2 linked regions of the Saccharothrix espanaensis DSM 44229 genome follow. The main gene of each other region encodes a partner of the protein of the gene in region 2 in a complex. Links are inferred from orthologs where the notes say so. Each region holds a gene or a part of one and is shown on either strand. Other genes may lie near its edges. The genes, in order: dnaB and dnaG.

Region 1 (15,340 bases), 7.7 Mb from region 2 along the record:
CGACCGCGGAGATCCCGACGCACCAGGCGATCGCGGCGATCGTGTCGCCGGCGGACGGCGTGCCCGCGATGAAACCGCGCAGGCTCTCGATGATCGGCGTGAACGGCTGGTACTGCGCGAACTGCCGGACGCCGGGCCCCATCTTCTCGGCCGGCACGATCGCGCTGCTGAAGAACGGCAGCATGATCAGCGGCACGGTGGCGAACCCGGCCGACTCCACGGTCTTCGCGGCCAGGCCCAGGGCGATGGTGAGCCAGGTGACGGCGAAGATCGTCAGCAGGATGACGCCCAGGGCGGCCAGCCAGTGCAGGAACGTGCCGGCGGGGCTGAACCCCATCAGGAAGGCCACGCCGATGATCGCGGCGACGGCCACCGTCGTGCGCAGCACCGTGGCCACGACGTGGCCGGTCAGCACCGCGCCGCGGGAGACGTCCATGACCCGGAACCGGTTGATGATCCCCTTCGTCATGTCCGAGTTCACCGCCGTCGAGGTGGCGCTGAGCCCGTAGGTGATGGCCATCAGGATCAGGCCCGGTGTCGCGTAGTCGATGTAGTCGACGCCGACGCTGAACGCGTCGCCGAACACGTAGACGAACATCAGCATCAGCACGATCGGCAGCAGGATCGCGTTGAACACCGTGACCGGGTTGCGCACGGTGTGCTTGAAGTTGCGGCGGACCATGGTCGCCGAGTCGGTCCAGGGTGCCGTGGTGGTGCTCATCGTGCGATCGCCTCCGTGCTCGCGTGTCCGGTCAGGGCAAGAAAAACGTCGTCGAGGTCCGGCGTGTGCACGGAGAACTCCTCGACCTCGATCGAGTGCTCGTCCAGCCGGCCCAGCAGGGTCCGCACCGACTTCACCCCGCCGTCGCCGGGGACCCGCAGGACCAGCGCGTCGTCGTCGCGGGTGGAGCCGGCCAGCAGCCGGGCCGCCGAGCCCAGCCCGCCGGCGTCGGCGAACCGGAGCCGGACGTGGCTGCCGGGGACCTGGCGCTTGAGCTCGGCGGCGGTGCCCTGGGCCACCAGCCGGCCCTGGTCGAGCACCGCGATCCGGTCGGCGAGCTGGTCGGCCTCCTCCAGGTACTGGGTGGTGAGGAAGATCGTCATCCCGTCGGCGACCAGCCCGCGGACGATGTCCCACACGGTGCGCCGGCTGCGCGGGTCCAGCCCGGTCGTCGGCTCGTCCAGGAAGATGATCCGCGGCCGGCCGACCAGCGTCATGGCCAGGTCGAGCTTGCGGCGCATGCCGCCGGAGTAGGTCACCGCCTGCTTGCGGGCCGCCTCCACCAGGTCGAACCGCGCCAGCAGCTCGCCGACCACCCGCTTGCCGTCGCGGGCGCCCAGGTGGTGCAGGTCCGCCATCAGGCGCAGGTTCTCCTCGCCGGTGAGCAGGTCGTCCACCGACGCGAACTGGCCGGTGACCCCGATCGCCGCGCGCACCGCCCTGGTCTCGGTCTCGATGTCGTGCCCGGCGACCCGCACCACGCCGGCGTCGGCCTTCACCAGCGTGGTGAGCACGTTCACCGTCGTCGTCTTGCCCGCCCCGTTCGGGCCGAGCAGGGCGAACACCGCGCCGGCCCGGACGTCGAGGTCGATGCCGTCGAGCACGGTCTTGCCCCCGTAGGACTTCCGCAGTCCCGAAGCCACAATCGCTGAACTCGTCATGGGACCTACTCTCATCGGCTGCCCTGACACCGCCCTGCTCCGCACCTGACACGACCCCTGACACGGTGTTCCCGCTGGTAGGCGGCGGATTCAACGGGTCTCGGGCGACCAGGTGACCGGCAGTTCGTGGACGCCGTAGATGTTCATGTCGGTCCGCAGCCTCACCTCGTCGGCGGGGATGGCCAGGGCGAGCGTCGGGAAGCGGCGCAGCAGGCCCTGGAAACCGGCGCGCATCTCGATGCGGGCCAGCTGCTGGCCGAGGCACTGGTGGACGCCGTGGCCGAACGACAGGTGCCCGCGCGCCTTGCGGTGGATGTCGAGGGTGTCGGGGTCCTCGAAGCGCCGCGGGTCGCGGTTGGCCGCCAGCAGCGAGACGATGACGGTCGACCCCGCCGGGATGGTCTCGCCGCCGAGCTCGATGTCCTCCACGGCGTAGCGGTAGAAGATGTCGGCGATGGACAGGTAGCGCATGAGCTCCTCGACGGCACCGACCACCAGGTCCGGGTCGGCGCGCAGTTCGGCGGCCTGCTCGGGGTGCTCCAGGAGCGCGAAAGTGCCCAGCGACAACATGTTCGCCGTGGTCTCGTGGCCCGCGAGCAGCAGCAGGAAGGCGATGCCGGTCAGCTCGTCGGAGGAGAGGTCGTCGTTGCGGGCCAGGTCGGACAGCAGGTCGTCGCCGGGCTCGGCGCGCTTGCCGGCGACCAGGCCGGACAGGAAGGCCATCATCGCCCCGTAGGCGGCCATCTTGTCCTCCAGCGCCACGTCCTTCTCCATGAACTTGGCGGTGTTGCTCTGGAAGGTGTCGCGGTCCTCGTACGGGACGCCGAGCAGTTCGCAGATCACCAGCGACGGCACCGGCAGCGCGAACTCCTTGACGAGGTCGACCGGCGGGGTGAGGGCCGCGAGCCCGTCCAGTTGCCGCTCCACGATCTCGACGATGTGCTCTTCGAGCGCCTTCATCCGCTTGACGGTGAACGCGCCGGTGAGCATCCGCCGCAGCCGGGTGTGCTCCGGCGGGTCCATGGCGATGAACAGGCCCGGCACCTGCGGGGACGGCTCGGTGGGCGTGGGCATCCCAGGCGTCTCATAGGGCACGTGGAGGACGCCGATGTCCTGGCGGGAGCTGAACCGGGTGTCGGCCAGCAGTTGGCGCGCCTCGTCGTAGCCGGTGACGATCCAGCCCTGGTGGCCGTCGGGGAACTCCAGCGGGCTGACCGGGCGGGTCTCGCGCAGCCGGGTGATCTGGCTCGGCGGGTCGAACGGGCCGGCGTCGCGGTCGGTGGACAGGCCCTGCGCGGTGGTGTCGGTCATCGGATCGCCTTCCGTGGTGGGTGTGCCACCACGGTCGCCCCGGGGCCTGACACGCACCTGACACCAGCCGGACACCGGCGTCCGGGCCCGCTCGTTCGGGCCCGCGCGTTCGGGTGCGCGCGTTCGGGCCCGCGCGGGCGGGTGCGCCGGAGATCATGGAGCATGCGCTCGAACGACTGGCACAGCACCGAGGACGTCGAGGACTTCCACTCCCGGGCAGGCGGCTTCCTGCGCTCCCGGCCCGCCCGGCACACCATGGCGCTGACGGCAATCGAGAAGCTGCGGGCCGAGGGGGCAGGGGGCACCGCGTTCGGCCGGCTGGAGCGCGGGGGCGAGGTGCGGGCCACCTACTTCCTGCGCCCGACCGGCCGGCTGAGCGTCACCGCCCTGGCCCCGGAGCAGGCGGACACCCTCGCCGCCCACCTGGCCGAGCTGGGCCGGCCCCTGGCGGGTGTCACCGCCGAGGAGGACACGGCCACCGCGTTCACCGAAGCGTGGCAACGGCACACGGGCGCCACGCACGTGCCCACCCTGCGGGTCCGCCTCTACCGCCTGGGCACGCTCACCCCGCCGGAACCCGTGCCGTCGGGCCGGGGACGCGTCGCGGACGGGTCGGACCGCGAGCAGGTCATCCGCTGGTGCGCCGACTTCTGCGCCGCCGTCGGCGAGGACCCGTCCCCGGACGCCGCCGCCTGGGCCGCCTCGCGCTTCGGCGACAAGCACTACACGTTCTGGGAGGACCCGGACGGCACTCCGGTCTCGTTCGCGGGCTGGACGTCGATGGTCGCCGGCATGGTCCGCGTCGACCCCGTCCACACCCCGGCGCACCTGCGCGGACGCGGCTACGGGGCGGCCGTCACGGTCGAGGTGGGCCGGGCCGCGCTGGACGCGGGCGCGACGGACGTGGTCCTGTTCGCGGACCCGGCCAACGCCACCAGCAACGCCCTCTACCAGCGGCTGGGCTACGTCCGGGTCACCGACGTCATCGGCTGCGACGTCAGTCCGGGAGCAGCGCGGTGACCGACGTGCCGTGCCGGTCGCGCAGGCGGCCGGCCACCAGCGAGCGGTGGCACGCCCGCGGGTCGCGCTCGACGCAGAGCAGGGCGGTCACCGAGTCCAGCGGCAGGTCCGCCACGAGCGCGTCGAGGTCGAACGGTTCGAGGACCTCCCGGGTGTAGCGCCCGGTGTACTCGGCCGCGAGCGTGACGCGGTTGCGCTTGCCGACGCCCTGCCGGTCGTCCTCGCGGTACTGGAGCGCACGCAGTTCGGTCGTTGGTGCCAGGCCCTTCACGTGCCGGTAGCCGACGTCCGTCGCGTCCAGCAGGTCCTGCAACCGCGCGGAGTTCGCCCACGAGTAGTCGGGGCCCCGGACGCCGCGACGTTGCCGGAGGTCGAGCAGCAGCCCCACGCCGCCGCCGGTGAGCTTCTCGACGAAGGTCGCGGCGGTGAAGCCGTAGACGCCGATCGTCGCGATGCGCCTCATCGCAGTTCCCTCCCGGCCCAGCGGTGGGCGCGGTCGCGCCCACCGCCGCACCCCCCGTTACGGAATGAGGACCGGCTGGTCCAACGTCCACAGCCAGGTCCCGTCCGGCTGGCGGCGGGCGATCTCGACGGCCACCTCGCCGGTGGTCAGCGTGGACGCCGTGAGCGCCAGGTCGTTGCTCACCAGCACCGGGTGCTGCCGGCCCGGCGTGAGCACCGGCGCGGCGGCCAGGAACTGCTCGTACACCTCGCGGATCTCCGCGTGGCCGGTCGCCAGGTTGCCCGGCGGGAACGCCAGCACGGCGTCGGGTTCGTACAGCGCCACCAGTCCGTCGACATCGCCCGCGTTGGCGCGTTCGATGAAGTACTTCCCCAGGTCGTTCGGCTCGGCGGCCGGAGTCTTGCTCGTCATGGGTGCCAGCCTGGCGGCTAATCACGACACCCTGTGTCGCCTATTGTCTTAGAGTTTTCGCCGTGCGCGCCGACCGGCTGGTCTCCCTGGTCCTCCTGCTGCGCCAGCGCGGCCGGCTCTCGGCGACCGCGCTGGCCCGCGAGCTGGAGGTGTCCACCCGCACGGTGCTGCGCGACGTCGAGGCGCTGTCGGCGGCCGGCGTCCCGGTCTACGCCGAACGCGGCCGGCACGGCGGTTTCGCGCTGCTGCCGGGGTTCCGCACCGAGCTGACCGGCCTGAACCACGAGGAGGCGCTCGCCCTGCTGGTCGCCGGGTCGCGGCGCGGCGCGCAGGCGTTCGGCCTGGGCTCGGCGCTCGCGTCGGCGATGCTGAAGGTGGTCGACGCGCTGCCGGAGAGCCAGCGGCACACGGCGGCCGGCGTGGCCGAGCGGCTGCTCATCGACCCGGAGACCGACCTGCTCTCCCGCCGGCAGGTCGTCGACGAGGTGCCCGACCCGGTGGCGGCCGAGATCCGGCGCGCGGTGTTCGCCGGGCACAGGCTGCGCATCCGCTACGCGGCGGTGGGCCGGCCCCCGACCTGGCGCACGGTGGACCCGATCGGCCTGGTCACCGTGCGGGACCAGGGCTACCTGCTGGCCACGAGGGCCGGTGCCGACCGCACCTACCGGCTGTCCCGGGTGCTGGCCGCCGAGGAGCTGGCCGAACCCGCGCAGCGCCCGGACCGGGTCGACCTCGACCGGGCCTGGCAGGAACGCGGCACCCGCTTCCGCGCCGGCGGCGACCAGGTCACCGCGCTGGTCCGGGTGCACCCGGTGCGCCGGGAGGACCTGGTGGGCACGGCGGTGGCCGTCCTCGCCGAAGGGGTCGACCCGGACGGCCGGCTGCGGCTGGAGGTGTCCTTCCAGGACCGGCGGCACGCGGAGTGGGCGCTGTGGCAGCTCTCCACGAACGCGGAAGCCCTGGCCCCGCCGTGGCTGCGCACCGCCCTGCACGACCGCGCGACCGCCGTCGCCACCCGCTACAGGCCGTGCCCCTGAACGGTCAGTTGTGCAGCACCGGCCAGGCGGCGGCGGGGTGGCAGTGCGCCGGGCAGGCCAGGACGTACAGCTCGTTGCCGAGGAAGAGCAGGTACTCGTCCGGGTCGGCCGCGTAGGTCTGCTCGGGCTGGCCGGGCTGCCGGGCGAACCCGGTGTTCTCGGCGACCTGGCACAGGTGGACCAGCTCGGTGCCGCAGGCGCAGCGGTAGCTCTCGGGCTCCTGGATCCAGGACGGGACACCCCCGACCTTGAACTGGCGGACACCGGTGCCGTGCTCGGCGAACGCCTCGTCGGTCGCCTGCCCGTCGACCACCTGGCCATCGGTGAGCTTCTGCTCGGCCCGCCAGATCGTGAGCTCCTCGGTGCCCCGCACGAGGTCGAGCCGGCCCGCCCGGAGGTAGGGCTCCGGCTCGTCGGTCGGCCCGGTGTCGTCGCGGTGCAGCAGGATCCGCCAGAACGGACCGGGTTCGGCGATCGGCGGCCGGTCCCAGAACCGCTCGGGAAGCCGCTCGTCCACGCCCTCGGGGATGACCGGGTCGGTGTGCACGGGGCACTGGAACACCAGCAGGTGGTCGCCACCGAACGCGGGGACGTCCGCCGGGACGTCGAGCTGGAAGAACAGGACCATCCGCGCACCGCAGAAGCACACCGGCCAGGACTCGCCCGCCGGCAGCACCGCCCACCCCCCGACCGTGTCGCGCGACCCGGCGTCGACCGGCTCAGAGGTGTTCTCGACCAGGTAGGTGGGGATCGCGGACCGTCGGACCAGAGGAGCGCTCACCACCCCGACCCTAGCGATCAAGCCCGACCGGGTCCCCCGCTTTCACGTTCCTCGCCGCATGACGGGCCGTCGGCGGTTCAGCTGCGGAGTTCGGCCCGGCCACCTCGGTCGACGGGTCGATCACCGGCTGGATGAGCAGTCCGTCGAGCAGCCACCGCACCGCTGCGCGCTCCCCTGGGCCGTGCCGCGCCGCAGCGGCCGGCGGTGGCCTTCGGTCCGCGCGCGGGTCAGGACTGGGCGAGGTCGGCGAAGCGGCTGTAGTGGAGTTGGTGGGCGACGGTGATGGTCGCGGTGGGGCCGGCGCGGTGCTTGGCGATGATCAGGTCGGCCTCGCCGGCGCGGGGGTCGTCGCGCTCCCAGGCGTCCGGGCGGTTGATCAGGATCACCATGTCCGCGTCCTGCTCCAGCGAGCCGGACTCACGCAGGTCGGACAGCTGCGGGCGCTTGTCGGTGCGTTGTTCCGGGCCTCGGTTCAGCTGGCTGATCGCGATCACCGGGACCTCCAGCTCCTTGGCGATCAGCTTCAGGTTCCGGGAGAACTCCGAGACCTCCTGCTGGCGCGACTCGCTGCGCTTGCCCGAGGACATCAGCTGGAGGTAGTCGACGATCACCAGGCGCAGGTCGTGCCGCTGCTTCAACCGCCGGGCCTTGGCCCGGATCTCCATCATGGTCAGGTTCGGCGAGTCGTCCACGAACATCGGCGCCTCGCTGATCTCGCTCATCCGGCGGGCCAGCCTGGTCCAGTCGTCGTCGCTCATCCGGCCACCGCGCATGTCGCCGAGCCGGATCTTCGCCTCGGCGGAGAGCATCCTCATGACGATCTCGGTCTTGCTCATCTCCAGCGAGAAGATGGCGCTGGTCAGGCCGTGCTTCACCGAGCACGACCGGGCGAAGTCCAGGCCCAGGGTCGACTTGCCGACACCGGGGCGGGCCGCGACGATGATCATCTGGCCGGGGTGCAGGCCGTTGGTCAGCTCGTCCAGGTCGGCGAAGCCGGTCGGGATGCCCAGCGACGAGCCGCCGCGCGAGGCGATGGCGTCGATCTCGTCCATGGTCGGCTGGAGGAGCTCTTCCAGCACCACGTAGTCCTCGGTGGTGCGGCGCTCGGTCACCTCGTAGATGGCGGCCTGCGCGCGGTCGACCACCTCGTCCACGTCCGCGCCCTCGGCGCCGTTGTAGCCGAGCTGGACGATCCGGGTGCCCGCCTCGACCAGCCGCCGCAGCACGGCCTTCTCGGCCACGATCTCCGCGTAGTACGACGCGTTCGCGGCCGTCGGCACGGTGGCGATCAGGGTGTGCAGGTACGGCGCGCCGCCGACGCGCAGCAGCTCGCCCCGGCGCTCCAGCTCCGCCGACACGGTGATCGGGTCGGCCGGCTCGCCGCGCCCGTACAGGTCGAGCACGCAGTCGTACACGGCCTGGTGCGCGGGCCGGTAGAAGTCGTTGGGGGCGAGCACCTCGACCACGTCGGCGATCGCGTCCTTGCTCAGCAGCATCCCGCCGAGCACGGACTGCTCCGCGGCGAGGTCCTGCGGCGGCTGCCGTTCGAAACCGGGCTCGGCCATCCCCCGGTCGTCCACCAGCGCCACCGCGAACTCACCCCAATCTGTTCGTGACCCCAAGTTCTACCCCGCGGGTACGACAATCTCGGCGAGGCACGCTCAGCGACCTGGCGGACGCTAGAGCCCCCCGGATGGCGCAGGCAAACGAGCCTGTGGACAGCCGGTGGACAGCTTGGGGATGGCTTTGCCGGGTTGACCCACAACGTCGGGCAAAGCTGTGGACAACCTGGGTACAACTCCGGCTGTGACAGAAGTTTCAGCAGGTCAATGCCTGTGGACAAGTGTGTGGAAAAGTCCTTGCTCACACCCTCGGCGTGTCGCGTGTGACCGCCTGCACGGCGTGTCGCGGCCACTGTGTCACATCGAGTTGTCCACAGCCGGACGTGCGCAAGGGCCGCCCGACCGGAGTACCCGGCCGAGCGGCCCTTGCGGTGGTGGAACGCGCGGTCTCAGACCGTCGCGGCGACCTCGACGGCCAGCGCCACCGTGACCTCCGGGTGCAGGCGCACCGACACGGTGTGCTTGCCCAGGGTCTTGATGTGGCCGGCGATGTCGATCGACCGCTTGTCCAGCGTCGGGCCGCCCGCGGTGCGGACCGCCGAGACGATGTCGGACGAGGTGACCGAGCCGAACAGCTTCTTCGAGCCGACGGCGGCCTTCGCCTTGAGCGTCACGGAACCCAGGCCCTCCAGCGAGGACTTGATCTCCTTGGCGTGGTCCAGGTCGCGCACCCGGCGGGTCTCCTGCGCGCGGCGGATGACCTCGACCTGCTTGGCCGCGCCCTTGGTGGCGAGGATCGCCAGGCCGCGGGGCAGCAGGTAGTTGCGGCCGTAGCCGTCCTTGACCTCGACGATGTCGCCGGGGCCACCGAGGCCGCTGACGTCAGCGGTGAGGATGAGCTTCACGGTGTTCCCCCTTCTCAGCGAGCGGTCGAGGTGTAGGGCAGCAGCGCCATCTCGCGGGCGTTCTTGACCGCGACGGCGACGTCGCGCTGGTGCTGCGAGCAGTTGCCGGTCACCCGGCGGGCGCGGATCTTGCCCCGGTCCGAGATGTACTTCCGGAGCAGGGTGGTGTCCTTGTAGTCGATGGCGTGCGCGTTGCGGTCCTTGCAGAACGCGCAGACCTTCTTCTTGGGCTTGCGCACAGGCGGCTTGGCCATGTGGTTACTCCTGGTGTGACGCAGTGAAGTGTGGGGTGCGGTCTAGAAGGGGGGCTCGTCGGAGAAACCGCCGCCGGAACCCGCCGGGGGCGCGGAGCCCCACGGGTCGTCGGCCGGGGCACCGCCGCCGCCGCCACCGCCGCGAGACTGACCGCCGCCGCCGCCGAAGCCGCCGCCACCGCCGTCTCCACGGCTCACCTTGTTGACCTTCGCGGTCGCGTACCGCAGCGAGGGGCCGATCTCGTCGACCTCCAGCTCGATGACGGTGCGCTTCTCGCCTTCCTTCGTCTCGAAGGAACGCTGGCGCAGGCGCCCGGTCACGAGCACCCGCGAACCCCGGGTGAGGGACTCGGCCACGTTCTCCGCGACCTGCCGCCACACGTTGCACCGCAGGAACAGGGCTTCCCCGTCCTTCCACTCCCCCGACGCCTTGTCGAAGGTGCGCGGGGTGGAGGCGACCGTGAAGCTCGCCACCGCCGCCCCGGACTGGGTGAAGCGCAGCTCGGGATCGGCGGTCAGGTTCCCGACCACCGTGATCGTCGTCTCGCCGGCCATGTCGGGAGGGCTCCTAAGCCTTGGCTGCCGCGGGCTTGCGGGGCTTCTGCCGCGGGGCCTTCGAGGGCTCGCGGCGCAGGACCTTGGTCCGGAGCACCGTCTCCTGCAGACCGAGCTGGCGGTCCAGCTCCTTCACCGCGTCGGGGGACGAGATCAGGTCGAGGACGGCGTAGATGCCCTCGGTGTTCTTGCTGATCTCGAAGCTCAACCGGCGCTTGCCCCACACCTCGACCTTCTCGACGTTCCCGCCCGTGGTGCGGATGACGTTGAGGAACGTGTCAAGGGACGGCGCGATCGTGCGCTCGTCGAGACTGGGGTCGAGGATGACCATCACTTCGTAATGACGCATGAAGACCACTCACCTCCTGTGGACTCGGCGGCCACGGACTTTCCGTGGCAGGAGGGTCGTCGCGTCAGCAACTCGCAGAGGGTAGCAACCGGCCCCCGGGGCGCTGCCGCCGGGGGCCGGTTTCCGCTGGTCTTCGCGGGGGTGAAGGAGGTCACGGCGAGGCGGTCGCGCGGCGCAGCACCCAGGTGCGCACGAGCGCTCCGGTCACGCACGAGAGCAGGAGCACGGCCAGCATCACGGGTGCCGCGACACCGCCGCCCATCCGCCCGGTGCCCGGCAGCGCCTGCGCGCGCCCGGCGGTCTGCACGCCGTCGGTGTCCGCGCCCGGCAGCCCGAAGCCGGGCCGGTAGCCGGGGACGTTGCCGCCGTACCGGACCCCCGGCGACGGCGTGAACTGGCCGGGCATCGCGAACGGCAGCGAGCCGTAGCTGAACAGCGGCACCCGGCCGAAGTTCCCGCTGAACGGGTTCGCGCCGTACAGCGGCAGGTCGAGCCCGCCGACGCCGCCGACCGGGGCGAACCCGCCGGGCAGGCCGCCGGGCTGACCGGTCCCCGGCGTGCCACCGGGCGGGGTGCCGGGCTGACCGGTGCCGGGCGGCGGGGTGCCCGGGTTCGGGGTGGGCTTGGTGCCGGGCACGCCGGGCAGTTGGCCGACGGCCTCCTGCGAGGCGTCCGCGAGGCCCTTGGTGCCCTCCTGCACGGGGGCGACGGCGGCGTTCACGCCGGTCACCGTCACTCCGCAGAGCTGCGTCAACGTGGTCCGCACGCCGGTGGTCAGGGTGGTCAGGATCGGCCCGAGCAGTGGAATCTTGTTCAACTCCGCCACGACCTTGTCCGCGATCTCGCCGCCGGTGATCACGCCGGACCCGGTGGGGATCGCGCCGATCGGGATCGGCGGCAGCGCGGTGAACGCCTTCCTGAACGGCTCGGCGAGCGGCGGACCGAGCAGCGGGATGGCCCTGACCAGGTCGAACACCGGCTGGACGACCGCGCCGGGGCTCAGCGACACGGGCGTGCCCGGCGCTGCCTGGATGGTGGTGGCACAACTGCCCACGACCACGGGTTCGGCCGCCTGGGCCGTTCCCGCGCCGAGCGCACCGACCGCGAACACCACGGCCACCGCCACCGACAGCCGGGTGAGTCGGGTCCGCATGTCCAGCCTCCCTGGCCTGCCTCCGCGCCGTTTCCTACTTACAAGTAACGAGCGTAAGGCCTCGTGGTGACGCGAGTCATGTTCCGATCTGACAATTTTCCTACCGGCGGTCGCGGCCGACTCGCCGCAGGACCCGACTACTCTGCACAGTCATGCGCATCGGGGCTCACGTCCGCGACGACGACCCAGTGGGCGCCGCGGCTGCCCGCGACGCCGAAGTCGTCCAGTTCTTCCTCGCCGATCCCCAGGGGTGGAAGGCGCCCGCGCCGCACCCGCAGACCGACGAGCTGCTCGCCGCCGACCTGGACGTCTTCGTCCACGCGCCGTACCTGGTCAACGTCGCGTCGCTGAACAACCGGATCCGCATCCCGTCCCGCAAGATGGTCCTCCAGCACGCCGACGGCGCGGCCAAGGTCGGCGCGAAGGGCCTGATCGTGCACGGCGGCCACGTCACCAAGGGCGAGGACCCGGCCGACGGCATCGCGAACTGGCGCAAGATGTTCGAGCGGCAGGCGCGGGACGGCGGCTTCGCGGTCCCGATCCTGATCGAGAACACCGCGGGCGGCGACAACGCCATGGCCCGCACGTTCGACATGCTGGCCCGGCTGTGGGACGCCGTCGGCGAGTTCGGCGCCGGGTTCTGCCTGGACACCTGCCACGCGTTCGCCTCCGGCGAGGACCTGGTCGGCATCGTCGACCGGGTGAAGGCCATCACCGGCCGGATCGACCTGGTGCACCTCAACAGCTCGCGCGACGAGTTCGGCTCGGCGCGCGACCGGCACGCCAACATCGCGTCGGGCACGATCGACCCGGAGCAGTTGGTCGCGGTGGTCGCCGCGGCCGACGCGCCCGCACTGGTCGAGACACCGGACGAGGGGCAGGCGGCGGACATCGCGTTCCTCCGCGAGCACCTGGGCCGATGAGCGTGACACGGGAGGTGGCCGCGGTGCCCGAACGGGTGGCCGGGCGACGGTCGCACCGGTTCGGCCGGGCCGCGCTGGCCGCGCTGGTCCTCCTGTGCGGGCTGACGCTGCTCGCGGGGTTCGCGAACAAGGACCGCTGCACCGGCCCGGCCTTCGACCAGTGGGGCCGCACCCAGCCGGACTACGAGAAGCGCAACAAAGAGGACGTCTGCTACTCCGACATCCAGCACCTGTGGATCGGCCGCGACGTCGACCGGCACGTGTTCCCGTACGTCGACGGCAGCATCAGCACCAACGGCGTGCTGGTCGGCGGCACGGTCGAGTACCCGGTGCTCACCGGCCTGCTGATCTGGGCCGGCGCGATCTTCGCGCACGACGACGCCACGTTCCTGCTGTTCTCGGCGCTGCTGATGGCCCCGTTCGGGCTGGCCACGGCGTGGCTGCTGGGCAAGCTGAGCCGCTGGCGCGCGCTGCTGTGGGCGATGGGCCCGCCGATGGTGCTCTACGCGTTCCACAACTGGGACCTGCCGGTCGTGTTCTGCGCGGTGGCGGCGGTGTTCGTCGTGCACCGGGGTTGGGGGCGCACACCGCGCCCGCTGGTGGACCGCGCGGTGGTCGCGTCGGTGCTGCTCGGCCTCGGGTTCGCGTTCAAGATCTACCCGGCGGCGTTCGTGCTGCCGCTGTGCCTGTACGTGCTGACCGGCGGCCGCGAGGGGCTGACCGACGGGCGCAAGCTCGACTGGCCGGGCGCGGTGAAGGTCGCGCTCGCGGCCGCGGTCACGGTCGTGCTGGTGAACCTGCCGTTCGCGGTGGCCGGCTTCGCGGGCTGGCAGGCGTCGTTCACGTTCCAGCAGCTGCGCCGGGTCGACATCACCACGAACTCGATCTGGTTCTGGGCGATGCGGCCGTTCATGCCGGACGAGACCATGCAGGCGATCGTCGGCGTGCTCTCGCCGGTGGGCATCCTGGCGTCGTTCGCGCTGGCCTGCTGGATCGGCTGGCGGCGGTTCCTGCGCGAGGGCGTCTACCCGTGGGTGCCGGTGTCGGCGGCCATGCTGTGCGGGTTCCTGCTGCTGCACAAGGTCCACTCGCCGCAGTACACGCTGTGGCTGGTGCCGATGTTCGTGCTGCTGCGGGTGCCGCTGGGCTGGGCGTTCGCCTACTTCGCGGCCGACATCGCGATGGGCATCGGGATCTTCCGCTGGTACTACGCGATCGAGTTCGGCCAGCCGTCGGGCATCTACGACGGGTTCGCCGCGCAGGCCGTGGTGATCGGCGTGTGGGGTCGGGCCGCGCTGCTGGTCGCCCTGTTCTTCGTGTTCCTGAAATCCCAGGTGAGCTTCCGCGACCGGCCGCTGGACCGGTTCCTGGCGGTGTCGAAGGCGAGAGCGAAACCTTGACCGACTTCCTGGACGCCACCCGCACGTCCTACGACAAGGTCGCGGTGTCCTACGAGGAGCTGCTGCGGGACCACCTGGCGACCAACGCGGCGGACCGGGCCGTGCTCGGGATGTTCGCCGAGTACACGACCGGGCAGGTGGCCGACGTCGGCTGCGGACCGGGCCGGATCACCGCGCACCTGGCGTCGCTGGGGCTGGACGCGTTCGGCGTCGACCTGTCGCCGGGCATGGTCGAGGTGGCCCGCGAACGGCACCGGGGCCTGCGCTTCGAGGTCGGCTCGATGACCGGGCTGGACCTGCCGGACGGCGCGCTGGGCGGCGTGGTCGCCTGGTACTCGGTGATCCACGTGCCGCCGGAACTGCACCCCGAAGTGTTCGCCGGGTTCTTCCGGGTGCTGGCTCCCGGCGGGCACCTGCTGCTGGCGTTCCAGGCGGGCGACGAGCGCCGCCACATCACCGAGGGCTACGGCCACCAGGTCGACCTGGTGGCCTACCGGCTGCCGCCGGAGCGGATCGCGGCGCAGGTGGTCGACGCCGGCTTCGAGCTGCGCACGACGGTGGTCCGCGCGCCCGAGCCGCCGAACGAGAAGGTGCAGCAGGCGTACCTGATCGCGCGGAAGCCGGGATGACCGCCGGGTACTCGGGCAAGCCGCTGCACGTGAAGCTCGGCGTCCGGCCCGGGTGCCGGACCTTGCTCACCGCCGCGCCCGCCGGGTTCGCCCTGGACTGCGACCTCCACCGGCGCGCGGGCCGCGAGCCCTACGACGTGCAACTGGTGTTCTGCGCTGACCTGGCCGCGCTCGTCCGGCGGTGGGACGCGGCCGTGGCGCTGATGACCGTCGCCGGCGCGGTGTGGATCGCGTGGCCGAAGAAGTCCTCCGGGGTGGCGACCGACCTGGGCGAGGACGCGGTCCGCGACCACGCCCTCGCCCACGGCCTGGTCGACGTGAAGGTGTGCGCCGTGGACGAGGTGTGGTCGGGCCTGGAACTGGTCCGCCGCCTCAAGGACCGCTAGCGCGGCACGCCGCGCGGACCGGCTCCGCGGTGCCTCCGGCGGGCCTCAGTCCGCGAGCCGGATGGTCCGCTCGACGGTGCCGTAGTGCGGTGGCACGGGCGGCAGCGGGTCCGGGCAGTCGACGTCCCGCGCCTCGACGGTCGGGGACCCGCCCAGCCGGGCCGCGAACCGGACGCACAGCCGCACCGCGGTGGACTGGTAGCCCCAGCCGCCGCCGGCCTCCCCCTTGCCGTAGAAGACGGCGTCGACCTCGAACCCGTCCGCCGAGGTCCGCTTGTCGAACACCCGGTCCGGGTCGCCCGCGGCGACGCTGTCGGCCAGCGCCGCCTCCGCGCCCCGGCCGCCGGACCTGCGGGCGGCGGCCTCCACCTGGTCACGGCCCCGCGCGACCTCGTCGCGCGCGTCCTGGGCGGCGAGCTCGCCGGCGCGGTCCCGCGCGCCGCAGGCGGTCGTGCCGGCCGCGATCACGGCCAGCACGACCACCGCTGCTGCTCCACGGATCACAGGCCGAGCCGCCGCAAGGCGTCGGTGAACACGTC
Region 2 (15,299 bases):
CGCAGGTCCGGCCCGAACGAGTCGGTCGCGCCGCCGGCGTGCCAGCAGATCGAGCCCGCCGACACCCCGCCCAGCACCACGCCGGACTCCCACGCCCGCCGCATCGCCGGGCCGACGCCGTGGACGTCCCACACGGCCAGCAGGTTGGCCACGCTGCCGCCGCCGACCCACACCACGTCGTGCTCCAGCAGGAATCCCGCGATGTCGTCGGTCGGGGGCATCACGAACAGGTTGAGGTGGCTGAACTCCCAGCCGGCCAGCCGCGCGGCCTCGTCGAGGTCGGCCTGGAACGAGCGCTGGTCGCCGTTGGCCGTGCCGACGTGGCACACCTTCGGCTTGGTCGCGCCGGACAGGTCGACCGCGTGGTGGACCAGCGCGTGGAATTCGAGGTTCGTGCGCGAACCGGCCTTGAAACCGCCGGAGGTGGCCAGGATGGTGGGCTGCTCTGCGGGCATCACGCGATCCTCGCAGCCCCGGCCGCCGGTGTGGAATCATCGTGGGGTGACCTTCCTGGGCCGGATCCGCCGCTTGGTCCAACGAACCCTGATCGGTGCTCTGGTGGTCGGGTTCCTCGTGGTGGGCGGGACGGCGTTCCGGGTGTGGCAGGTGGCCCGCGAGGACGACCGGACGCACGCCGACATGGCCGTGGTGCTCGGTGCCGCGCAGTACAACGGCGTGCCCTCCGAAGTGCTGGAGGCCCGCTTGGAGCACGCCCGCCGGCTCTACGAGCAGGGCGTGGTCAACTACATCGCCACGACCGGCGGCCGCCAGCCCGGCGACAACTTCACCGAGGGCCAGGCCGGGCGGATCTGGTTGGAGTCCAACGGGGTGCCGACCGACCGGATCCTGGAGATCGGCGAGGGCACCGACACGTTGGGCAGCATCCAGGCGCTGGCGCAGAAGGCGCGCGCGAAGTCGTTGAAGACCGCGGTGATCGTGTCCGACCCGTGGCACTCGCTGCGCGCCCGCACGATGGCCGAGGACGAGGGGCTGGAGGCGTGGGCCTCGCCCACCCGCAGCGGCCCCAACGTGCAGACCCGCGAGACCCAGTTCTTCTACATCCGGCGCGAGACCGGGGCGCTGCTCTACTACCACCTGATGAAGGCCCCCGTGGACGCCTTCGACGGCATCGTGCTCTGAACGCGCCCGCGTTCCTTACGCTGTGCGGATGAACGGCGGGTACACCGGGTTCGACCGCGCGCGGCTGCTGGCCGAGGAACCCAAGGGCGCGGCGTTGGCGGGCGTCACCGGCGAGCGGCGCACGCCGTTCTCGCGGGACCGGGCCCGGGTGCTGCACTCCGCGGCGCTGCGCCGGCTGGCCGGCAAGACCCAGGTCGTGGGTCCCGGCGAGGGCGCGGAGGTGACCGGTGTGCCGCGCACCCGGCTCACCCACTCGCTGGAGGTCGCCCAGATCGGCCGCGGCATCGGCGAGGAGCTCGGCTGCGACCCGGACGTGGTCGACACCGCCGGCCTGGCGCACGACATCGGCCACCCGCCGTTCGGGCACAACGGCGAACGCGCGCTCGACGAGCTGGCCGGCCCGTGCGGCGGGTTCGAGGGCAACGCGCAGACCCTGCGCATCCTGACCCGCCTGGAACCCAAGACCGACCGGGGCCTCAACCTCACCCGGGCCTGCCTGGACGCGGCCACCAAGTACCCGTGGCCGCGCCGCGCCGGGACCGCGAAGTTCGGCGTCTACCAGGACGACCTGGACGTCTTCCGGTGGGTCCGGGAGGGCGCGCCGGAGGGTCGGCGGTGCCTGGAGGCGCAGGTGATGGACTGGGCCGACGACGTCGCCTACTCGGTGCACGACGTGGAGGACGGCGTGCTCGCGCACCGCATCGCGCTGTCCTCGCTGGGCGACGCCGAGGAGCGCGCGGCGATCGCGGAACTGGCCGCCAAGCACTTCTCCGCCGAGTCGGTGTCCGACCTGGAGGGCACCGCCGAGGAGCTGTCGCGGCTGCCGGTGATCGCCGACCTGGCCACCTACGACGGGTCGTTGGGCGCGCAGGTCGCGCTCAAGCGGCTGACCAGCGAACTGGTGGGGCGCTTCGCGTCCGCCGCCGTCGGCGCGACCCGCGCGGCGCACGGCGACGGCCCGCTGTCCCGCTACGCCGCCGACCTCGTCGTGCCGCCGCTGGTCGCCGCGGAGGTGGCGCTGCTCAAGGCGATGGCCGTGCGGTACGTGATGAGCGACCCGGAGCGGCTGCGCCTCCAGCGCCGACAGCGTGAGGTGGTCGCCGAACTCGTCGCGGGTCTGCTAATGGGCGCCCCGGACGCGCTCGACCCGGCGTTCGTGCCCGCGTGGCTGCTGGCCGGCGACGACGCGGCCCGGCTGCGGGTGGTGGTCGACCAGGTGTCGCTGCTGACCGACGCGCAGGCGTCGGCGTGGCACGCGGCCAAGGGCGTCGCCGGGTGAGCGGTGGCACACTCGACGGTGCCCGCCCGATCCCCGAGGAGACCCCGTGCCCGATCGAGCGCACCTGAGCTTCGCGCTGTCCCTGCACGACGCCGTCGCACCCGACCGGACCCGCAACGCGGTCTGGTCGCCGTACTCGGTGGCCAGTGCGCTGGGCATGGTCGCCCACGCCGCGCGCGGCGAGACGCGGCGCGAGCTGGACGCGCTGCTCGGCGCGGGCAACGCCGACCTGCTGCGCGACTCCGACGTCGGCACCGTCGGCGACGACGCCGAGTTCGCGGTGGCCAACACGCTCTGGGCGTGGGACGCGCTGCCGCTGGAGGACGGGTTCCTGGCCGAACTCGCCCGGTGGCCCGGCGGGCAGGTGCGCTCCGCGCCGTTCGCCGACGACCCCGAGGGCGCGCGCAAGTTGATCAACGCCGACGTGGCGGACACCACCCGCGGCCTGATCCCGGACCTGCTGCCGCCCGGCGCGGTGAAGAGCGACACGGTCGCCTCGCTGGTGAACGCACTCTACCTCAAGTGCGCGTGGAACGAGGAGTTCCCGGTGCACGACACCACGCCCCGCCCGTTCCGGGGCGCGGGCGAGGTCGAGACCATGCGGCTGGAAGCCACCCTGCGGCACGGGACAGCGCCCGGCTGGGAGGCGGTCGCGATCCCCGCGCACGGCGGCGTGGAGGCCGTCGTGCTGCTGCCCGACGACGTGCTGGGCGACCTCGCGGGCGTGCCGGCGGCGCTGGAAAGCCTGGAACGGCACCGCATCGAGCTGTTCCTGCCGAAACTCGCCCTGACCGTGCCGACGACGCTCGGCGCGCCGCTGCGCGAGGTCGGCGTGCGGACGCTGTTCACCCGGGACGCCGACCTGACCGGGCTGAGCCCCGACCCCCGGCTCTACGTGGACGAGGTGCTGCACGAAGCCGTGCTGCGGCTGGACGAACAGGGCTTCGAGGGCGCGGCGGCGACCGCCGTGATGATGCGGCTGACCTCGATCGTCGAGCACCCGCCCGCCCGGACGGTCCGGGTGGACCGGCCCCACCTGCTGCTGGTCCGGCACGAGCGGACCGGTGCGATCTACTTCCTGGCCCAGGTCGTCGCACCCTGATCCGGGAAGCGGAGCCGCCGCCGCACCCCCTCGCCGTCGTGGCCGGGCAGTGCTATGCCCTTCGTCACCCCCCGACCCGGTCCCCTGGAGGTGTCACGTCCGCCGGTCCCGTCTCGTCCGTGGTGTGTAGCCCGAGACGAGGAGGGGACATGGCAAGGATTCCCGCGGTCACCGCGAAACAGGCGAACCCGCTGGTCAAGTTCGCGTACTGGGCGACCAGGCGGCGGTACGGCGCGGTGCCGGAGCCGGTCGCGGTGTTCGCCAACCACCGCCGCCTGATGTGGGCGGGCGCGAAGCACGAACTGGCCGTCGAACGCGCGGCGAAGGTGCTGCCCGCGTCGTTGCGCGACCTGGTGGTCTACGCGACGGCGGTGAAGCTCGGGTGCTCGTGGTGCGTGGACTTCGGCACCATGCTGATCAAGCACCAGGGCCTGGACGTGGAGCGGTTGCGCGAGATCCACGTGTACCAATCCTCGGAGAAGTACACCGAAACCGAGAAATTGGCACTCGCCTACGCCGACGCGATGACCGACACCCCGGTCACCGTGACCGACGAGCAGGTGGCCGGACTCGACCGCCTGCTCGGTCACCGCGGCCTGGTCGAGCTGACCTACCTGATCGCGCTGGAGAACCAGCGCGGGCGGTTCAACTCGGCGTTCGGGATCACCGACCAGGGCTTCACCTCCGGCGACGCGTGCCGCGTGCCGATGCCGTGAGCGGTCCGGGTGGATGGCCGTGTCTCCCGGACGGCCATCCGCCGTGGATCAGGCGGTGCGCACCACGAAGTCGAACTTGCCCTGGTACCGGTTGGCGGTGAGCGGGCCGAGCGGGATCACCGTGTCGCGGATGTAGTACGCGTCACGGCGGTTCGCTGCGGCGAAGTTCACGTTGTACGCCTTGGTGTTGTCCGGGAAGTAGAGCTGCGTGGTGAGGACCGGGCCGCGCGGCGCCTGCACCTTCACGTGGATGTGCGGTGTCCGGCCCGGGTACTCGTTCGGGATGATCGTCTCCAGCGTGTACGCGCCGTTGGCGTCCGTGAACTGGTGGCCGCGTCCGCGGTAGGCGGTCGTGCTGTTGTCGTACGCGCCGCGCTGGTCGGCCTGCCAGAAGTCGACCAGCACGTTGGCCAGCGGCTTGCACCGCAGGTCGTACACGAAACCGGTCAGGCTGAGCAGCACACCGGTCACACCCGCCGTGCGCAGGTTGGTGCGCAACGGGGAGTTGCGCCGGAAGTACGGACCCTCGATGACGGGAGGGGTGTCATCGCCGTCCGTGCACTGCGGCGTGAGCGGCAGGGTCTGCCCCTCCGCCAGGGAACTGCCGGCCCAGCCCACGCCCGCGGCGGTCAGCGCCACGGCTGCCGTGGCGGCCGTGCCCGTGGCGATGAACGACCGACGTGTGGTGCCGTCGTCGTTGTGCTCTTCGGTCATGTGAGGCGTTTCCTTTCCGGAAGAAAGGCGGCACCTCAACGCTATCCAGGTCTAGACCACCACGGATCTACCGTTCAGTTCACTCCCAGTGGCGGGTCGATTGCTCCGCGTGGCCGCGCTGGTGATCGAAACCGGCGGTCACCCCGCGCTCGACCGGCGACCGGACCGTGCCCGGACCGGCGTCCGATCCGGTGTTTGATGTGTGGGGGGTCAGAACCGCACGTGGGTCAGCTTGTCCGGGTTCGACACGTCGTAGAGGGCGACGACCTTGCCGTCCCGCAGCGCGAACGACGACACCCGCGCGGCGAGGTCGCCCTGCGTCGCGAACTTGATCCCCAGGTCGCCGTTGACCAGCACCGGCTCGCCGCCCGGCAGGCCGGCGTAGCGGCGCATCAGGCCGAACAGGAAGCGGGACACCTTGTCCGGTCCGGTGATCACGTTCAGCGCGGTGCGCGCCTTGCCGTCGCTGTCGCCGACCAGCACGACGTCCGGGTGCAGCAGCCCGACCACGGTGTCCACGTCGCCCGCGGCCAGCGCGGCCAGGAACTTCTCCAGCAGCTCGCGCTGCTCGTCCAGCGCCACCCGGGGCGGCGGGGGAGCGGCCGACGCGGCCCGCCGGCCCCGCGAGGCGTGCTGGCGGGCGGTGGCCACCGCGCAGCCCAGCGTCTCGGCGATCGAGTCGAACGGCACACCGAACGCGTCGTGCAGCACGAACGCCACCCGCTGCTCGGGGGTGAGCTCGTCGAGCAGCACCAGGGCCGCCATCCGCACGCCGTCGTCGCGGACCACCGCCTCCAGCGGGTCGTCCTCGAACGAGGTGACCAGCGGCTCGGGCAGCCACTGCCCGACGTAGCGCTCCCGCCGCACCGCCGCCGAGCGCAGCCGGTCCAGGCAGATCCGCCCCACCACGGTGGTCAGCCAGCCGCGCAGGTCCAGGATGTCGGCCCGGCCCCGCTCGGAGAGCCGGGACAGCCGCAGCCACGCCTCCTGCACCGCGTCCTCCGCGTCGGCGACGCTGCCGGTCAGCCGGTAGGCCACGCCGACCAGGTGCGCGCGGTGTCCGGTGAAGGCGGCGGCCAGGCCCTGTTCGGCGGCGCTCTGCTCGGCGGCGGTCACGGCCCCCAGTCTGCCGGCACTAGACTCGGCGACCGTGGCAGGACGAATCCGGGACAGCGATGTCGCGTTGGTGCGTGACCGCAGCCGGATCGACGAGGTCGTCGGCGACCACGTGTCGCTGCGCCGGGCCGGCGGCGGCGCGCTCAAGGGCCTGTGCCCGTTCCACGACGAGAAGTCGCCGAGCTTCAACGTCCGGCCGACGCACGGCACGTACCACTGCTTCGGGTGCGGCGAGGGCGGCGACGTGATCGCCTTCGTGATGAAGGTCGAGCACCTGGGGTTCGTGGAGGCCGTCGAGCGCCTCGCCGACCGCGCGGGCATCCAGCTCACCTACGAGGGCGGCGGGGCGACGGTCCAGCGCGACCGGGGCACCCGCTCCCGGCTGCTGGAGGCGCACCGCGCCGCCGCCGAGTTCTACGCCGAGCAGCTCGCCTCCCCGGACGCGATGCCCGCCCGGGAGTTCCTGGCGCAGCGCGGTTTCGACGAGAACGCGGCCCGCACGTTCGGCTGCGGGTTCGCCCCGGCCGGCTGGGACCGGCTCACCAAGCACCTGCTGGGGCGCGGGTTCGAGCTCACCGAGCTGATCAAGGCGCAGCTGGCCAAGGAGGGCCGGCAGGGCCCGATCGACCGGTTCCACCGCCGGCTGCTGTGGCCGATCCGGGACCTCGGCGGGGACGTGGTGGGCTTCGGCGCGCGGCGGATCTTCGACGACGACCAGATCCAGGCCAAGTACCTCAACACCAGCGAGAGCCCGATCTACAAGAAGTCCACCGTGCTGTTCGGGCTGGACCTGGCCAAGCGGGAGATCGCCAAGCGCCGGCAGGCCGTCGTGGTCGAGGGCTACACCGACGTGATGGCCATGCACCTGGCCGGGGTGCCCACGGCGGTCGCGTCGTGCGGCACCGCGTTCGGCGCGGACCACATGAACGTGCTGCGCCGGCTGCTGATCGACGACGACCTCAACGGCGAGGTGATCTTCACCTTCGACGGCGACGCGGCCGGCCAGAAGGCGGCGCTCAAGGCGTTCGAGGGCGAGCAGCAGTTCTCCGCGCAGACCTACATCGCGATCGCGCCGGACGGCATGGACCCGTGCGAGCTGCGCCAGGACAAGGGCGACGTCGCGGTGCGCGACCTGGTGGCGCGGCGCACCCCGCTGTTCGAGTTCGCCATCCGCACCCAGTTGCAGACCTACGACCTCGACTCGGTGGACGGCCGGGTCGAGGCGCTCAAGAAGATGGTGCCGTTCGTCGCGCAGATCAAGGACCGCGCCAAGCGGGACGGCTACGCGACCAAGCTCGCCTGGTGGGTGGGCTGGGACGACGAGTCGGCCGTGGTGCGCCGGGTGCGCGAGACCGCGACCGGCCGGGCCCCCGCGAAGGGCGGCAGGTCGCGCCCGGTCGACCCGAACCAGGGCGCGCTCGCCGTCGAGGTGGAGGGCCCCACCCGGCCCGATCCGCGCGACCCGGAGCTGCTGCCCCAGCGCGAGGCGCTCAAGGCCGCGCTGCAGCTGCCCGAGATGGCCGGCCCCGGCTACGACTCGCTGCCCGACGAGGTGTTCACGCACCCGGTCTACCGGGCGCTGCACCGGGCGATCCGGGACGCGGGCGGCGTGTGCGGCGGGCTGTCCGGGCCGGTGTTCGTCGACGCGGTGAGCCAGCGGTGCGACCAGCAGGTGGCGCGGTCGGTGCTGACCGAGCTGTCGGTCGAGGCGTTGCAGGTGCGCGCGGACGAGTACCGGTACGTGCAGGGCGTGCTGGCGCGCTTGCAGCAGCGGCTGGTGGGCTCGCAGATCGTGGAGATCAAGTCGCGGCTGCGGCGGGTGTCGCCGGTCGAGGACGCCGACGAGTACCGGGCGCTGTTCGGCGACCTGATCGCGTTGGAGGAGTACAACAAGGAACTGCGCGACCAGTCGGTCGGCGGGCTCTGATGGTGGACTTGGCTGTGATGGGGAACGGGCTGTGATGGGGATCTGGCGCAGGCTGTTCGGCTCGGGCGCGCCCGAGGGGTTCACCGGCGAGTTGGCGAAGGACGAGCACGTGCTGGCGTCCGCGGCGACCGGTGAGGGGTTCCTGGTCGCGACGACGCTGGGGCTGTGGCTGCCGGGGCCGCGCCGGCTCGGGTGGCACCTGGTGTCCAAGGCGTCGTGGAGCGGGAGCGCGTTGAGCGTGGTCGAGGCCGAGGAGGACGGGCTCGCGGGCGAAGCCGTCCTGCTGCGCGACCTGCCGGCCGTGCGGTACCCGTTGGCGACGCCGGGGAAGGTGCCCGAGGTGGTGCACGCCCGGGTGACCGGCTCGATCCGCTCGCGGCACCGCAACGAGGACCCCGGCGCGTGGTTCCTCCAGCGCAAGGTGCCGGGGCGCGACGGCGTGGTGTTGCAGGTGCGGCCGGATCCGGACGCCGACGCGGCGCGGGTCCGGGAGATCGCGGCGGAGACGGCGGCGAAGATCGCGGCCCTCCGTGTCGACTCGTGAGGGATCGACTCGTGAGGGATCGACTCGTGAGGGATCGACTCGTGAGGGATCGACTCGTGAGGGATCGACTCGTGAGGGATCGACTACTGACGGGTCGACTCCTGAGGAATCGACTCCTGAGCAGTACGCGCGTACGGTAGCAGTACGTCCGTACTGCTGTGGGGGTGCGTCCGCATGTGGGACCCGGTCCGGTACCTGACCTTCGCCGACCACAGGTCGCGGCCGTTCCACGAGTTGGTGGCCCGGATCGCGGCCTCGTCGCCGAGGCGGGTCGTGGACCTGGGATGCGGGCCGGGCAACCTGACCACGACACTGGCCGCGCGGTGGCCCGAAGCGGTCGTGGAAGCGCTGGACTCATCGGCCGAGATGGTCGCTGCGGCACGCGAGCGCGGGCTGGACGCGCGGGTGCAGGACATCACGACGTGGATGCCCCGCGAGGACACCGACGTCGTGGTCACCAACGCGGTGCTGCAATGGGTGCCCGGCCACGAGGCGTTGCTGCGGCGGTGGGTCGACGCGCTGCCGTCCGGGGCGTGGCTCGGGATGCAGGTGCCGGGCAACTTCGACGGCCCGTCGCACGCCGTGACCCGGGGCCTGATCGCCTGCTCGTGGCCCGAACTGGCGGGGACGGTGCGGGTGTCGCCGGTGCTGGACCCGGCGGGCTACGCGGACGTCCTGGCCGCCGCCGAGGTGGACGCCTGGGAGACGACCTACCTCCAGCGGCTGACGGGGGCCGACGCGGTCCTGGAGTGGATCACCGGCACCGCGCTGCGCCCGGTGCGGGCGGCGCTGGACGACGCCGCGTGGGCCGAGTTCCGGGCCCAGTTGGCGCCGTTGCTGCGCGCCGAGTACCCGCGACGCCCGGACGGCACGACGTGGTTCCCGTTCCGCCGGGTCTTCGCCGTGGCCAGGGTGCGCTGACCGCCGTGCCCGGCGGCCTCCGTTGCCGGCCGGCTCAGTTGGCCCGGGGGATCACCGGGTCCCGGCGGAACGGATCCGTCCGGTGCCCGTTGGTGGAGTCGGTCCTGGCCGACGACCGCCCGAACCCGGTCTTCTCGCTCACCTTGGCCCGCACGATCCCGGCCGCGCCCTGCACCGCGGGGTGGTCGGCGATCACCCGATAGGCGCGCACGATCTGGTCGTACCGTTGCCGCCCGGCGCGGGCGCCGAGCACGTAGCCCACGGCCGCCCCGAACAGGATGCCCTTCATGAGGTCTCCTCTGCTGCCAAAGTGCCTGGTCACCTCCCATCCTGCCGGAGCGGGAGGGGGGTGTGCGCGAGCACTGTTCCGGATGCGCTAGAGTTATGTCCCGTCAGGCCGAGGAGGCCCGGCGAGACAACCGAACATTCCCCCTTAGCTCAATGGCAGAGCATTCGACTGTTAATCGAAGGGTTACTGGTTCGAATCCAGTAGGGGGAGCATGATCCCGGCCCCCCGTCCACACCAGGACGGGGGGCCGAAGTGTCTGCCGGTCATCGCCTGCCTCTTCCCGCCGTTCTTCGCCCCTCGGGCCGGTGGATGCATCCGGTAGGTCCACCCCCAGGGTGGCCACCGGACCGTCCCGCGAAACCTGCCGGACCTCCACCCGGCCCTCCACCCCACCGGATCGAAGATCACCCGGTCGGATGACGCTCGCCGCTGTCGCCCGTCTCCTGGCTCCCGCCGCCCGCCGATCGCCCGCCCATCCGCCCATCCCCACAACCACCCGTTCGACGTATCTCCTGGCCCGGCCGGTGCGAGATCCTGTCCCCATGCCGGATCGCTACGCCAACCGTCGCCTGATCGAGTCCCTGGACCCGGTCCACGACCACCAGCGCATCATGAAGGTCTCGTCCGGCTACGAGTTCCCGTGGGACTACGTGCGCTCGCTGGAGTTCGCGCTCTTCAAGACGTACTGCGTGCCGTCCATCTCCGGGCTCCTGGCCCGGACCGGCGAGTTCGAGCGGCGGGCGCAGCAGCGCTACGACGACACGGCGCTCCTCATGGCCGAGCTGGTGGACAACGGTTACGACTCGCCGCGCGGCAAGGAGGCGCTGCGGGTCGTGAACAGGCTGCACGGCCGGTACGACATCGCGAACGACGACATGAAGTACGTGCTGTCGACGTTCGTGTACGAGCCGATCGACTGGCTGGAGCGGTACGGCTGGCGTCCGTTGACCACGCAGGAGCGTTTGGGCGCGTTCCACTTCTACCGCGCCGTGGGGGCGCGTATGGCGATCCGTGACGTGCCGGAGGACTACGACGAGTTCCGGGCGTTCAAGCAGGCGTACGAGGAACGCGAGTTCGTCTACCACGCCACGAACCGCCGGATCGGCCAGTACACCCTGGACCTGTTCTGCTCGTGGTACCCGGCGCCCCGGGCCGTGACGTCCCGCGCGGTGGTGGCGCTCCTGGACGACCGCATGGTCCGGGCCTTCGGCTTCACCGCGCCCCCGCCGTGGCTGGGAGCCTTCGAACGCCAAGCCCTCCGCCTCCGGGCAAGAGTGGTCCGCCACCTCCCGCCACGCCGCACCCCACGCCTGACCAACGACCCCCGCAACCGCACGTACCCCGGCTACCCGAGCGGCTACCAGCCGTCGGACCTCGGAGCCCGGTAGAAGGTTGCGAACGGGTTGGTCACGTGCTGCCGGGTTGCCGAGACGCGCGCACCGCCGATCTGTACTCTCCTGAACCGCACATCAGGGGGCGGTAGCTCAGCTGGTCAGAGCAGCGGACTCATAATCCGTCAGGTCGTGGGTTCGAGCCCCACCCGCCCCACCATCCACCCTGGTCGTGTGTGCTGGGCGGTGATCACTCCAAGATCACCGCCACGCTTTTGCCACGCTTTACGCTCGGTAACCCTTGTCGTGGTGGCGGTTCATCGCCTTGCCGAGATGCCGTCGAGCAGGACCGTGCACACCGAGGACGCGGTCTCGGGAGTGTTGTGCGCGCGTCGGTTCAGGGCGTGTAGGAGGACGTTGTTGGTGAGCAGCGTGGCCAGGTCGTGTGCGGGCAGGGTGTTGGTGAAGGTGCCGGTGGATTGGCCTGACTCGATGGACGGGGTCAGCAGGGCCGGGAAGTCCAGGGGTTTCGTGGTGGGTTCGAGGGGGCTGTGAGTCAGTTCGTGGATCGAGCGCATCATCAGGGCGTCGAACCACACCCGGTTCTCGGTTGCGGCGGTTGCCAGGCGTTCCAGGTGGCGGGGGACGCGTTCTTCCGGCGGGCGGTTCACCAGTTGGTCGTCGCGGGCTCGGCTTTGGAGCGATTCGTAGATCAGGTTCAGGCCTGCGTCCAGAATCTCGGACTTGGTGGCGAACAGCGCCTTCAGGGCGCCGTGCGGCACGCCCGCGTGGGTTGCGATGTGGTTCAGGTGGGTCTGGTAGTAGCTGCGCTGTGCGAATTCTTCCTTCGCGGCCGCGATGATGGCCTCCCGGGGATCGTTCGGGACCTTGCCGTCGACGCCCATGCGGTAGCTGCGCATCACCTCGCGGGTGATGGGCTCCATCACGTCATCGATGTGCTGGTGGCGCTGATCGACGTCGACCACCGAGCCGATCAAGGCCACGACGGCATCGCCGAAGAGCCCTTCCGGCACCGCTTTCGGGTCCAGCAGCCAACGTAACGCCATCCCCTCCACCAGCGCGGTGAGCACCACGGCGATGTTCTTCGGGGTGAAGGGCTTGCGCAGCTCCCCGCCCCACGACGCGAGCGTGACGGAGTAGGCGGCGGCGCTCTTCCCGGTGAGGTCGTCGTACTCGTCCCTTACTGACTTGACGGCACCGGTGTGGTCGCGTGCGAACGTGGCGATGAGCGTGCGCACGCGCAGCCCGAGATCTTCGCGCACCACCTTGGCGTCCCACTCGGCGAGGGGCCGCAGCGCCCGCCGGGGGTCGCGCTGGTTGGGGGTGAACACGCGGAGGACCTCGCGGCCGAGGAGGTCCTCGGTCGCCCTCGCTCCGTGGCCGGCGAGCGTGCCGAGCAGGTCGTTGACGAACCGCTCGTGACCACTGAGCAGACCTTGCCTCGCCCTGTTCGGCCAGATCTTGGCGAAGGTGGTGGCGGAGATCCCCGCCCGTTCGCACACCGACCTGACGGTCAACCCGCCGAGGAGGATCCGCCACCCCGACGTCAGCAGGATCTGGCGGCCGGCTTCCAGGAACGCGGCACGGGAGGGCGGCGCTTCCTTCACGTGAGTCTCCTCGGGGAGCGGACGGACTGCCCGGCGGGACTCCACGGTACCGACGTCGTGGGCCCTGGGGTTGGGTTCGGACCCAACCCCTGCTTCCTGGCACGGGCAACGCGGAGTGCGGTGCGATTGGCCGCGCAGCGTTGCCACGACCGCCGATCGGAGGACGACGATGTCCGCAGCAGAACACGAGCACCAAGCGGCAGATGACGGGCAACAGACGGCAGATGACGAGTGCCGAGTAGCAGATGACGAGCGGCAGGCGGCGGGAGATGAGTGTCCAGGGGAGAGCCGGTGTGTGGGGGTGCGGAGGGCTCGGATAGCGGGCTTGAAGCGGATGGGGGTGTGTTTGCGGGGGCTGGTTGGTGTTGATCAACTGCTCGACGCGGTCCTCGCGAAGGTGTGGTGGCTGGTGATCCTCGTCCGGGTCGGGGCGGGTGTTTGGCTCTACTTGCGTGATCCGGCGGTTCGGTCGAGGCGTCGGCGGCGTCGGGCCGGGGAGGGACGGCGGTGGGCGGGGAAATGGAGGCGTCGGACCCGGTGATGCCGGCGGTGGCCAGGGCGTCGCGGATCAGCTGGATCAGGGCCACCGCATGGGTTCCGGGTGGTGGCCCTCGTTTGGCGCGGAACTGATCGCGTCCACGTCGAGGGGGTCAGACTTCGAGTAGGCGGGCCAAGGCGCGGGGGTCGGTGAGGGTGAAGCTCATCCGCGCGGTGCGGAGCAGGCCCTTGGCCCGCAGGCCGCCGAGCGCCGTTTCGACGCTCTTCTCCGACGCGGCCACGGCGTCGGCCAGGTCGTGTTGGCTCAGGCCGTTCAGGCGCAGCCCGGCTTCGGTCCGGTGGCCTTGTTCGGTCACCCACTTGAGGAGTACCGCGGCTACTCTCTGCGGCACGTCGCGCATGTGCGCCAGTTGGCGCTCGTCGGCGTCGTGCTGGCGCTTGAGGCTCGTCTGGTCGACCAGCGCCCGCACGTCCTCGCTTTGCGCGCGCAGCCTCAGGAACGTGCTCCCGGCCAGGTGCACGGCCCGCCCCGGCCCGAGCGCGATCACGTGCGCGCTGCGCGGCCGGCCGTTGATCACGCCGATCTCGCCCATCAGGTCGCCCGGCCCCAGCAGGCTGACCAGCGGTTCCACCCCGGGGCCGGGGAGCAGCGCCTTGAGCAGGCCGGCCTCGACCAGCAGCACCTCGTCACTGTGGGTGCCGGCGGTGATCAGCCGGTCGCCTTTGTGGAACGGCACGGACCGCCCGGCGGAGCGGATCTCCGCCCGGCCGCGGTCGGCTGCGTGGTCCGGCATGGCGCACCATCGTGCCGACCGTCAACCCCGTAGTGGGTCGGAATCGGCCGTGTTCACACGTTCAGGGGAGAGATTGCCGCGCAACGCCTCGATCCGGGACCGGTTGCGCGCTCCCCACTGGCCCAACGGCTCCAACGCCTCGTTGAGCGAACGGCCCAGCTCGGTCAGCGAGTACTCCACCCGGGGCACCGCCTCGGCGTAGGTCCGGCGGTGCACCAGTTCGTCCGCCTCCATCTCCCGCAATTGCTGGGTCAGCACTTTCTCGCTCACCCCGGGCAATTCCCGCCGCAATTCGCCGAAACGCCTGCCGCCGGTGGACAGCGCCCACAGGACGAGAACTTTCCACTTGCCCTCCACGACGTCGATGGCGGCGTCGACACCGCACACGTAAGGCCGTTTCTGTCCCATCCGCCGATTCCCCCTGGTTACTTCGAGGTGCGTGGTTACTTCATTGTGCCTACTTGATCAGTCTAAACGCCCCGGTGACGATGGTGCGGTGACCAACGAACAGCTGAAGCAGCCGGTGACCGTGCTCGGGCTCGGGTTCATGGGCACGGCGCTCGCGGACGCGTTCCGCCGCGCCGGCCACCCCACGACCGTGTGGACCCGGTCGAACCGCCCCGGCCCGGACGGCACGACGGCGGCCACGTCCGCCGCAGCCGCCGTGGCGGCGAGCCCGCTGGTCGTGGCGTGTGTGCTGGACTACGGCGCGGTGGACGACGTCCTGGTCGGCGACCTCGCCGGGAAGACCATCGTCAACCTCACCACCGGAACCCCCGAGCAGGCCCGGGAGTTCGCCGCGCGGATCGCCGCGCGCGGCGCGCGCTACCTCGACGGCGGCATCATGACCGAGCCGTCGGGAATCGGCGACCCCACTTCCATGATCCTCTTCAGCGGCTCCGCGGACGCGTATGAGGCACACCGCGAGGCGTTCGAGGTGTTGGGCGACGCGAGGTTCCTGGGCGCGGACGCCGGACTGGCCGCGCTGTACGACACCGCGTTGCTCGGGATCATGTATTCCGCGATGACCGGGTACCTCCAGGCGACCGCTCTGGTGGGCAGGGAGGAAGTGTCGGCGGTGCGATTCACGCCGCTCGCCCAGGAATTGCTCGGGGCCACGGCCGCATTCCTGGGGCCGATCGCGGAACAGGTGGACAGCGGCGATCACACGAGCCGGTCGGCGCGGCTGGACATGCAGTTGTCGGCGGCCGACCACCTCATCCACGCCGGGCAGGTGCGCGGGGTGGACACGACGGTGCTGGAGCACGTGAAGTCGCTGATGGAGCGGGCGGTGGCGGAC

The links.
Region 1: the proteins of dnaG (region 2) and dnaB are in contact, whole or in part, in a crystal structure (PDB 2R6A), measured with the Geobacillus stearothermophilus proteins. The link is inferred for Saccharothrix espanaensis DSM 44229 from one-to-one orthologs. Residues at the interface, in WP_049624496.1 of Geobacillus stearothermophilus: Lys456, Leu457, Leu458, Pro459, Ala460, Asn463, Ala464, Leu467, Leu535, Leu536, Ile537, Ala538, Gln544, Glu545, Asp548, Tyr549, His552; in WP_033016901.1 of Geobacillus stearothermophilus: Ser13, Glu15, Ala16, Gln18, Glu91, Leu92, Asp94, Ala95, Val96, Pro97, Thr98, Ala99, Ala100, Asn101, Tyr104, Tyr105, Ile108.

The regions. Positions count from the first base shown.
Region 1 is NC_019673.1:9,266,308-9,281,647, reverse strand. What follows is about bases 6,094-9,090. They hold dnaB (replicative DNA helicase), read right to left. Parts: upstream 8,275-9,090; coding sequence 6,913-8,274; downstream 6,094-6,912. Other genes in these bases: rplI (50S ribosomal protein L9), read right to left, coding at 8,697-9,090; BN6_RS41030 (hypothetical protein), read right to left, coding at 6,094-6,685. Outside these bases: BN6_RS41065 (ABC transporter permease), read right to left, coding at 1-721; BN6_RS41060 (daunorubicin resistance protein DrrA family ABC transporter ATP-binding protein), read right to left, coding at 718-1,662; BN6_RS41055 (cytochrome P450), read right to left, coding at 1,753-2,973; BN6_RS41050 (GNAT family N-acetyltransferase), read left to right, coding at 3,136-3,993; BN6_RS41045 (DUF488 domain-containing protein), read right to left, coding at 3,971-4,456; BN6_RS41040 (YybH family protein), read right to left, coding at 4,514-4,867; BN6_RS41035 (helix-turn-helix transcriptional regulator), read left to right, coding at 4,930-5,904; more of BN6_RS41030, read right to left, coding at 5,909-6,093; more of rplI, read right to left, coding at 9,091-9,152; rpsR (30S ribosomal protein S18), read right to left, coding at 9,167-9,406; BN6_RS41010 (single-stranded DNA-binding protein), read right to left, coding at 9,449-9,961; rpsF (30S ribosomal protein S6), read right to left, coding at 9,975-10,310; BN6_RS41000 (TAF4A RNA polymerase II, TATA box-binding protein (TBP)-associated factor), read right to left, coding at 10,462-11,463; BN6_RS40995 (deoxyribonuclease IV), read left to right, coding at 11,616-12,386; BN6_RS40990 (glycosyltransferase family 87 protein), read left to right, coding at 12,383-13,786; BN6_RS40985 (class I SAM-dependent DNA methyltransferase), read left to right, coding at 13,783-14,415; and 3 more genes. UniProt on the Escherichia coli protein: The main replicative DNA helicase, it participates in initiation and elongation during chromosome replication. Travels ahead of the DNA replisome, separating dsDNA into templates for DNA synthesis.
Region 2 is NC_019673.1:1,570,244-1,585,542, forward strand. The notes cover bases 5,592-8,547. They hold dnaG (DNA primase), read left to right. Parts: upstream 5,592-6,101; coding sequence 6,102-7,994; downstream 7,995-8,547. Other genes in these bases: BN6_RS07480 (sigma-70 family RNA polymerase sigma factor), read right to left, coding at 5,592-6,067; BN6_RS07490 (hypothetical protein), read left to right, coding at 8,029-8,538. Outside these bases: BN6_RS07450 (Type 1 glutamine amidotransferase-like domain-containing protein), read right to left, coding at 1-455; BN6_RS07455 (YdcF family protein), read left to right, coding at 502-1,140; BN6_RS07460 (deoxyguanosinetriphosphate triphosphohydrolase), read left to right, coding at 1,169-2,419; BN6_RS07465 (serpin family protein), read left to right, coding at 2,466-3,521; BN6_RS07470 (carboxymuconolactone decarboxylase family protein), read left to right, coding at 3,671-4,237; BN6_RS07475 (dioxygenase family protein), read right to left, coding at 4,286-4,951; more of BN6_RS07480, read right to left, coding at 5,162-5,591; BN6_RS07495 (trans-aconitate 2-methyltransferase), read left to right, coding at 8,713-9,459; BN6_RS07500 (hypothetical protein), read right to left, coding at 9,494-9,748; BN6_RS07510 (oxygenase MpaB family protein), read left to right, coding at 10,291-11,136; BN6_RS07520 (helix-turn-helix domain-containing protein), read right to left, coding at 11,397-12,707; BN6_RS07525 (Crp/Fnr family transcriptional regulator), read right to left, coding at 13,358-13,999; BN6_RS07530 (winged helix-turn-helix transcriptional regulator), read right to left, coding at 14,021-14,407; BN6_RS07535 (NAD(P)-dependent oxidoreductase), read left to right, coding at 14,496-15,299. UniProt on the Escherichia coli protein: RNA polymerase that catalyzes the synthesis of short RNA molecules used as primers for DNA polymerase during DNA replication.